DNA from 2 places in the Pseudarthrobacter sp. NIBRBAC000502770 genome. Region 1 is predicted to be linked to the other one. Evidence: riboswitches for the same ligand, from Rfam matches in the RefSeq annotation. Region 1 holds a riboswitch; the other holds the start of a gene.
The links. A riboswitch is a leader RNA that binds a small molecule or an ion and turns the genes downstream of it on or off. The one in region 1 is predicted to bind S-adenosylmethionine.

Region 1 (4,572 bases):
ATAGGGCACCACGGTTCCGGGCTTGGCCTCCTGCAGGGAATCACACAGTCCATTGACGGCGGCAACGCTGGGTTCGTAGCGGCGGCTCATGAGCTGTTCGTGGAATGTTTCTGGGGCCAGGGCTGTCATGAAGTGCTGGTTCTCCTGCGGGGATTGATATTGCTTCCACCGGTGAAAATGGGCGCGCGGCGGCGCGGATCATCAACGGCGGTTAGTTGGGGTGGGCCGATTCCTGGTCGGCCTCTGCCAGTTTACCAAGCCCGGGGAAACGAAACGCCGGCCGCCCCTTCCGGTGATGGAAGGCACAGCCGGCGCAGCGGTACGACGGACTACCAGAGGCGGTTGGTGGCGCGGCGAGCACCCTCGCCGAGGGCCTCCAGCTTGGCGAAGGCGATCTGTGGGTGCACCCTGCCGCCCAGGCCGCAGTCGGTGGAGGCAATGACATTTTCGCGGCCCACGACGTCGGCAAAGCGGACAATGCGGTCAGCCACCAGGTCGGGGTGTTCCACCACGTTGGTGGCATGCGACACGACGCCCGGGATGATGACCTTGCCCTCGGGGAGCTTGGTGTCCTCCCATACACGCCATTCGTGTTCGTGGCGGACGTTGGCTGCCTCGAAGGAGTATGCGCCCGCGTTGACCTGCAGCACCGAGCCGATGATGTCGGCGAAAGGGATGTCCGTGGTGTGCGGGCCGTGCCAGGAACCCCAGCAGACATGCAGCCGGATCTGTTCCTGGGGCAGGTCCCGGAGGGCCCAGTTGGTGGCCTCGACGCGCAGCTGGATGAACTTCAGGTAGTCCTCCAGGCTGGGCTCGGGATTGATCTGGTCCCAGCTCTCGGCCAGGGACGGATCGTCGAGCTGCACGGTGAGGCCGGCGTCGACGATGGCCTTGTATTCCTCCCGCATGGCATCGGCACAGGCGTAGACAAGTTCCTCATCGGACTTGTAGTACTCGTTGGCCACGCGGGCGCACGAGCCGGGAGAGAGGGATGCCACGAAGCCGTCCGACAACCCGGCGGCGGCGAGGCCGGTCTTCAGGTTCTTGATGTCCGATGCCACCAGGTCCTGGCCCGTGTAGGTCAGGGGTCCGGCGATCTTGGGCTGGGTCACGCTCTTGCGGTGGGACAGGATGCCCGAGGACGGGTCGTTGTAGGCCTCGTTGAACGCCTGCCGGTCGCGCCTGTCGGGGAAGGAGGTCAGGACAATGTTGCCGGGGGAGGAGCGGTGCACCTGGGCATCGGCCCAGCGGTCCACATTGGTTGGCTCCAGGCCGCCCAGCCGTGCGAAGGAGTAGTTCCACCAGGCGCCATAGTCCACGGAGTTGGCCATCGTGTGCCCGTATTCGCCGTCGTTGGGAATGTCGATCCCGAGGTCCTTCTGGCGCCGGACCACGTCCACCACGGAGGTTTCCAGGAGGTCCAGGAATTCAGGGGTGACGCCGTCGGTTTCCTTGGCGGCATTGGCCGCGATGAGTTCCGGGGTGCGGGGCAACGATCCGGCGTGGGTGACGCGGATGTGGTCGGTGTTCAGGGGCATGCTGGAATCTTCCTTTCCATCGGTCCTGGCAGTAGCACCTTCGGTCCGGCAGGAATCCTGCTGGACCGTGGTTGCTGCGGCGTCATCGAGCCAGGTCTCTCGGCCGCTCCGGATGGTTCACTCTCACTAAATCGAGAGACCCACCTTGGGGCAAGTCCGTGCCGCTTTATGTCGCGGCCCGCTGCCCGGCTGCTTCCCTGCCCTTGCCCGGCGGGCAGCAGCATACTTACAGACTTTGTCCAGCTTGTTGACAGGTTTCGTTAAGCTTGGTTGGCTGAGGTCACATGCCACCGCCGCAACGGAGCTGGCCGGTGGCGCCCCGATGCACTCGAAAGAGGTAACGCACTGTGAAGAAATCCCTGGCAAATTTCAGGACCCTCGCCGCCTCCGGAGCCCTGGCGCTGGCCGTCGTCGCGGGTCCCGCCCCGCTGGCACACGCTGTGGGCGAAGGCCCCAATTACGACGGCAACGGCCAGATCACCACCTCCAAGCTCGCCACGTACGAACAGATGGTCTCGTTCCTGAAGGACCAGGACGCCCGCCAGCCGGCAATGGAGCTGGAGGTCATCGGGCAAACGGTCAAGGGGCGCGACATCCACCTGGTCAAGTACATTTCGGACCCCGCCAAGCCCACCATTCTGTACCTGACCCAGCAGCACGGCAACGAGCAGCTCACCACCGAGGGCGCCATGGAGTTCATCAAGCACCTGGGGGCCGGTAAATCCGCTGACATCCTCAAAGGCGTGAACATTCTGGTGGTGCCCATGCTCAATGCGGACGGGGCCATGGGGGACGTGAACTTCTCCCTGGAAAACTACCTTGCCAAGGGGGACCGCAACCTCACCCGCTACAACGCCGAGGGCGTGGACCTGAACCGCGACCATGTGGCCAAGGTCCAGCCGGAGACCCAGGCGCTGCACAACAACGTCATGCGCAAGTACCGGATCGACTACATGATCGACCTGCACCACCAGGGCACCCGGGCCGAGCGTGACGGCAAGCTGGTATCCGGCTCCATCCTGTACCCCACCACCCCCAACGCCGACCCCGCCGTCGTCGAAAAATCAAAGCAGCTTGGCGCCGTGGTCTTCAACAACGTCGACTCCACCGGCTGGGGACACCTGGGCAAGTACCAGGGCGGCAGCGCCGAAACCATCAGCCGAAACGGCATCTCCGTGGAGTACGGCATCGCCACCCTGCTCTTCGAGATGCGCGGCATGTCGGACCACTACCTGGACGGCTATGCTCTCGGGCAGCGCAGCAACGGCTACCTGATCAAGCAGACTGTCACCACGCTGACCTCCACGGCCGCAGCCATCGCGGACGGGTCCATTGCCGACGCCGACACCTCCTTCTGGAACACACTCGCCGAACAGACGTCCCGCCCCGCCGGGGAGGCTGAGGACGAATAGGCGGCACCGCCCGCCGCGGCCTTTTGGCAGAAACGGCCGCGGCGGGCCACAACAGTGGACGAAGTGCCCTATCGGCTAAACTTGGGTGGTAAGAGCCCCGGAACTCTTGCTTCGCTGCGCCGTGCTGCGGCTGTGCGAAGGCCGGTCTGTTCGGGGCATTCTCATGAACGGCGCTGCATCGGCCTGCCACCTGGTGGCCGGGCCCGGGCAGCCCGAACGAATGGGGGAGGATCCCATGCCAGCAATTGTGATCGTAGGAGCCCAGTGGGGCGACGAAGGAAAAGGCAAGGCCACCGACCTGCTGGGCGGCCGTGTTGACTACGTCGTCAAGCCCAACGGCGGCAACAACGCCGGGCACACCGTCGTCGTAGGCGGTGAAAAGTACGAACTCAAGCTTCTGCCGGCCGGCATTCTCAGCCCCAACGCCGTTCCCATCATCGGCAACGGCTGCGTGGTGAACCTGGAGGCCCTCTTCCAGGAAATCGACGGACTCCAGGCGCGTGGCGCCGACACCTCAAAGCTGCGGGTCTCCGCCAACGCCCACCTGGTGGCGCCGTACCACCAGGTGCTGGACAAGGTAACCGAACGCTTCCTGGGCAGCCGGGCCATTGGCACCACCGGCCGCGGCATCGGCCCTGCCTACATGGACAAGGTTGCCCGGCTGGGCATCCGCGTCCAGGATGTCTTTGACGAATCGATCCTCCGCCAGAAGGTGGAAGGCTCGCTGCGGCAGAAGAACGAACTCCTGGTCAAGGTCTACAACCGCCGCGGTGTGGTGGTGGACGAGATCGTGGAGTACTTCCTGTCCTTCGCCGAGCGGCTCCGCCCGCTGGTCATCGACAGCACCCTGGTCCTGAACTCCGCGCTGGATGAGGGCAAGGTAGTCCTGATGGAGGGCGGCCAGGCAACCTTCCTGGACGTGGACCACGGCACCTACCCGTTCGTGACCTCCTCCAACCCCACCGCCGGCGGCGCCTCCGTGGGCTCCGGCATCGGCCCTACCCGGATCTCCCGCTCCATCGGCATCATCAAGGCCTACACCACCCGCGTTGGTGCCGGCCCATTCCCCACGGAACTCTTCGATGAGATGGGCATGTACCTGCAGAAGACCGGCGGCGAATTTGGCGTCAACACCGGACGCCCGCGCCGCTGTGGCTGGTACGATGCGGTCCTGGCGCGGCACGCCTCCCGCGTAAACGGCTTCACTGACTACTTCGTCACCAAGCTGGACGTGCTCACCGGCATCGAGCAGATTCCGGTATGTGTCGCCTACGACGTGGACGGTGTCCGGCACGACGAAATGCCCATGACGCAGACCGAGTTCCACCACGCGAAGCCCATCTTCGAGTACTTCGACGGCTGGACCGAGGACATCACCGGAGCCCGGACGCTGGCAGACCTTCCGGAGAACGCGCGCAACTACGTGCTGGCCCTGGAAAAGCTTTCCGGAACCCGGTTCTCCGCCATCGGCGTTGGCCCGGACCGGGACCAGACCATCGTGGTGAACGACCTCATCAAGGACTAGATTTTGTGGGCCCACGCCCGCGGGGTTCCCTGGCCGCGTTTGCGGGGCTGGGGAGCGGGTGGGGACTACGACGGCGGCAGGCCACCTTCGCAGGTGG
Region 2 (4,572 bases), 890 kb from region 1:
AGTGGCCAGCCCCAGTCTTTACGGCGGAACCTACAACCTGTTCGCCCACACGTTGAAGAAGTTCGGCATCTCGGTGACCTTCGTGGCTGATCCTGACAACCTGGACCAGTGGCGCGACGCCGTGCAGCCCAATACCAAGCTCTTCTTCGGTGAAGTGGTGTCCAACCCGCGCCAGGACGTCCTTGATATTGAGGGCATCTCCGAAGTGGCGCACCAGGCCGGCGTGCCCCTGATCGTGGACAACACCCTTTCAACCCCCTACCTGATCCGCCCATTGGAGTGGGGCGCGGACATCGTCATCCACTCGGCCACCAAATACCTGGGCGGCCATGGCTCGGCCATCGCCGGCGTCATCGTCGATTCCGGCAGGTTCGATTTCGGCAAGGACCCGGAACGGTACCCCGGCTTCAACACCCCGGACCCCACCTATAACGGCCTGGTCTACGCACGCGACCTCGGCGAAGGCGGCGCGCTCGGCGCCAACCTCTCCTACATCCTCAAGGCCCGGGTGCAGTTGCTGCGCGACCTTGGCTCCGCGGTCTCGCCCTTCAACGCGTTCCTGATTTCCCAAGGCCTGGAGACCTTGAGCCTGCGGGTGGAGCGCCACGTTGCGAACGCCACGGAGGTTGCGCGCTGGCTGGAGGCAAGGGACGACGTCGAATCCGTCGCCTACGCGGGGCTGCCGTCCAGCCCCTGGTACGAGCGTGGCCGCAAGTACGGGCCAAAGGGAACGGGCGCCGTGGTCGCCTTCAACCTGGCCGGCGGCGCGGAAGCCGGCAAGCGCTTCGTCGACGCACTCGAGCTGCACTCCCACGTGGCCAACATCGGCGACGTGCGCTCCCTGGTCATCCACCCGGCGTCGACCACGCACAGCCAGCTTTCGCCGGAGCAGCAGGTTGTGGCCGGCGTTCACCCGGGCCTGGTCCGGCTTTCCGTCGGTTTGGAGCACATCGACGACATCCTGGCTGACCTGGAGGCAGGCTTCCGGGCCGCCAAGGGCACCGGCGCCTAGACCCAACCGCGAGGGCGCAGCACGTGCCGGCCGGCAAGCCGGGAAGTCACAACCAGTCATACTCTTGGCCTGGAGCGGGGGGTGTTTCGTACACTCGAACCAGGTCATGAGTGCCAGTGACAGCCCCGGCTTGCTGGCCGGCAACCCTCCATCCGCGGTGGGGTGCCCCGGGTGAGGACCTGGCCTGCCGGTCAGACGACGGCGGGCAAGCGCGTAGAAGAGGTCTTGCCATGACGGTTACCGTCGCCCGAACCGCCATCCCTGAACACGGAATTGTCCGTTACGCCTCCATCGGGGGACTGGAACTCGAAGCCGGAGGCTACCTCCCGGACGTCACCCTGGCCTACGAAACCTGGGGCACGCTCAACGCGGACGCCAGCAACGCCATCCTGATCGAGCACGCACTGACCGGCAGCACCCACGTGACCCGCGGCGACACCGACGAAGAAGGTTGGTGGGAGCAGCTGGCCGGCCCTGGAGCCCCCGTGGACACGGACCGTTTCTTCGTGGTGTCCATCAACATCGTGGGCGGCTGCTACGGGTCCACCGGGCCGTCGTCGCCCGCGCCTGATGGGAAGCCCTGGGGCTCCAGGTTTCCCCTGGTCACGCTGCGCGACAGTACTGTTGCCGAGGCCCGGCTGGCGGACCAGCTGGGCATCAAGAGCTGGTTCGCCGTCCTGGGCGGCTCCATGGGCGGTGCACGGGCCCTGGAATGGGCTGTGACGTACCCGGACAGGGTGCAGCGCTGCGCCGTGATCTCCGTCGGAGCCGCCAGTACTGCCGAACAGATTGCCTTCGCCCAGGCGCAGACCCTGGCCATCAGGCAGGATCCCAACTTCAACGGCGGGGACTACTACGGCGGCCGGAGTCCGGAAGAGGGACTGGCCCTCGCCCGCAGGATCGCCCACATCACCTACCGGTCCGCCACCGAGCTGGAAGGCCGTTTCGGACGGGAACCCCAGGCGCCGGAATCGCCACTGCGGGGGGAAGTCCTGGCCTCCCGCGGCCGCTACCAGGTGGAAAGCTACCTGGACCACCAGGGCAACAAGCTGGTGAAGCGCTTTGACGCCAACAGCTATATTGCCCTGACCGAAGCGCTGATGAGCCACGACGTCTGCCGGGGACGGGGAACCTTGGCCGAAACCCTTGCCGCATCCACGGCACGGTTCTTTGTGGCCGCCGTCGACTCCGACCGGCTCTATTTCCCATCGCAGTCCCACGAGCTTGCCCAGGCCCTGCCCGGGGACGTGGATGTCCACCTCATCCGGGCGCCGATCGGGCACGACGGGTTCCTGACCGAAATTGGACAGCTGGGCAGCCAGCTCCGGAGCAGCTTCCTGGCGTAGCCGCCGCCGGGAGGACGGCCGGCAATGTGCATTCCTGCAGATGCCTTCTGCACTATTTGGCGTTGAGGTTGCACCGCGGGCAGACCATACTCAATCGAATCCGGTGTCCGTGGTGTGCATCACACCCCGGGCCCCATCGACTGGTCCCCGTGGCGTCGACGACGACGCCGAAGGAGTTCGCATGAGTACGGAAAGCTCCGCCGCAAGGCGTACAGAGGAAACCGACGTCAAGGCCTCAGGCCTGAAGAAAGTGGTGACGGCGTCCATGGCCGGCACGGTCGTGGAGTGGTATGAATTCTTCCTCTACGCATCGGCCGCCACCCTGGTGTTCGGGAAGGCCTTCTTTCCCAACGCCGGCACCGAACTGGACGGCATCATCGCCGCCTTCCTCACCTATGCCGTCGGTTTTGTCGCACGCCCCATCGGCGGCATCGTCTTTGGCCACTTCGGCGACAAGTTCGGCCGCAAGCAGCTGCTGCAGCTGAGCATCATCGTGGTGGGCGTCTCCACCTTCCTCATGGGCTGCCTGCCCACCTTTGGGCAGATCGGCTACTGGGCGCCTGCGCTTCTGGTTTTCCTCCGGTTCGCCCAGGGCTTCGCCGTGGGCGGGGAGTGGGGCGGCGCGGTCCTCCTCGTCGCAGAGCACAGCCCCAGCAAGTCCCGCGGCTTCTGGGCCAGCTGGCCGCAGTCGGCGGTGCCGCTGGGCAACCTCCTGGCCACGGCCGTATTGTTCGTCCTGTCCTCCACACTGACCCAGGACGCGTTCCTGGGCTGGGGCTGGCGCGTGGCGTTCTGGCTCTCCGCCGTGATCGTCCTGATCGGCTACTACATCCGCACCAAGGTCAACGACGCCCCCATCTTCCTGGAGGCCCGTAAAGAAGTGGACGCCGGCCACAAGGGCTACGGCGTGGCTGAGGTGTTCCGGCGGTACCCGCGCGGCGTCTTCACTGCCATGGGCCTGCGCTTTGCGGAGAACATCCTGTATTACCTGGTGGTCACGTTCTCCATCACGTACCTAAAGACCGTTGTCCAGGCCGACACCACGCGGATCCTCCTGCTGCTGCTTGTTGCCCATGCCGTCCACTTCTCGGTGGTCCCCATGGTGGGCAAGTTGTCGGACCGCTTCGGCCGCAAGCCCGTCTACATGGCCGGCGCCGTCATGGGTGCCACCTGGGGCTTCTTCGCCTTCCCCATGATGGACACGAAGAACGACTTCGTCATCCTGGCGGCGATCATGATCGGCCTGGTGTTCCACGCCTTCATGTATGCCGGGCAGCCAGCCATCATGGCGGAAATGTTCCCCACCCGGATGCGCTACTCCGGCGTCTCCCTGGGGTACCAGGTGACGTCCATCGTGGCGGGTTCCCTGGCCCCGATCATCGCTGCCTCGCTCCTGGGCACCTACAAGTCCTCCGTCCCGGTAGCGGTGTACCTGCTCATCGCCTGTGCCATCACCGCCGTCGCGGTCTTCTTCCTGAAGGAAACCCGGGGCATCTCGCTGCACGATGTTGACGCTGCCGACGCCAAGGGCACGGCAGACCTGCTCGCTGCCAGCAAGAAGTAGGCCCATGAAAGCCGCCGTCCTCTACTCCACCGTTCCCGCCCCGGCCGCCGCAGGGTTAAAGCAAAGCTATGCCGAGTCGCGGCCGCTGCTGGTGCAGGAACTGGACCAGCCGGAGCCGCGCACCGGTGAACTTGGAGTTTCCATCACCTACTCGAGCCTGTGCCATTCGGATCTGTCAGTGGTGGACGGTTCCCGCGTCCGGCCCCTTCCCATGGCACTGGGACACGAGGCCGTGGGGCGGGTGGTGTCCGTAGGAGACGGCGTCTCCGACGTGTCCGTGGGTGACCATGTGGTTTTGGTGTTCGTTCCCAGCTGCGGCCAGTGCCGGGCCTGCCTGGCAGGCAGGCCCGCGCTCTGCCACCGGGCAGCTGAGGTGAACGGATCCGGAGACCTGCTCCACGGTCCGGCGCTGTTGCGGACGCCGGAGGGCGGCCGCATCAACCATCACCTGGGCGTATCCGCCTTCGCTGACTACGCGGTGGTTGCCCGGGAATCAGTGGTGGTGATTGACGACGACGTCCCGGACACAGTCGCTGCGATGTTTGGTTGCGCCGTGCTCACCGGAATGGGAGCGGTGTTCAACACCGCAGGAGTCGGTCCCGGCCAGTCCGTGGCAGTGTTCGGGCTGGGCGCGGTGGGCCTGTCCGCCG

Region 2: linked by a shared signal. The riboswitch ahead of NIBR502770_RS04065 (homoserine O-acetyltransferase) and the one ahead of NIBR502770_RS20710 (cobalamin-independent methionine synthase II family protein) in region 1 are both predicted to bind S-adenosylmethionine.

Annotation. Positions count from the first base shown of each region.
Region 1 covers NZ_CP041198.1:4,342,930-4,347,501, forward strand. The annotation lists gene NIBR502770_RS20705 (uracil-DNA glycosylase) at 1-129, opposite strand, end outside; gene NIBR502770_RS20710 (cobalamin-independent methionine synthase II family protein) at 330-1,538, opposite strand; SAM riboswitch class I at 1,552-1,657, opposite strand; gene NIBR502770_RS20715 (M14 family zinc carboxypeptidase) at 1,886-2,950, shown strand; gene NIBR502770_RS20720 (adenylosuccinate synthase) at 3,186-4,475, shown strand.
Region 2 covers NZ_CP041198.1:825,551-830,122, forward strand. The annotation lists gene NIBR502770_RS04060 (bifunctional o-acetylhomoserine/o-acetylserine sulfhydrylase) at 1-1,012, shown strand, start outside; SAM riboswitch class IV at 1,115-1,230, shown strand; gene NIBR502770_RS04065 (homoserine O-acetyltransferase) at 1,243-2,358, shown strand; gene NIBR502770_RS04070 (MFS transporter) at 2,540-3,922, shown strand; gene NIBR502770_RS04075 (zinc-binding dehydrogenase) at 3,927-4,572, shown strand, end outside.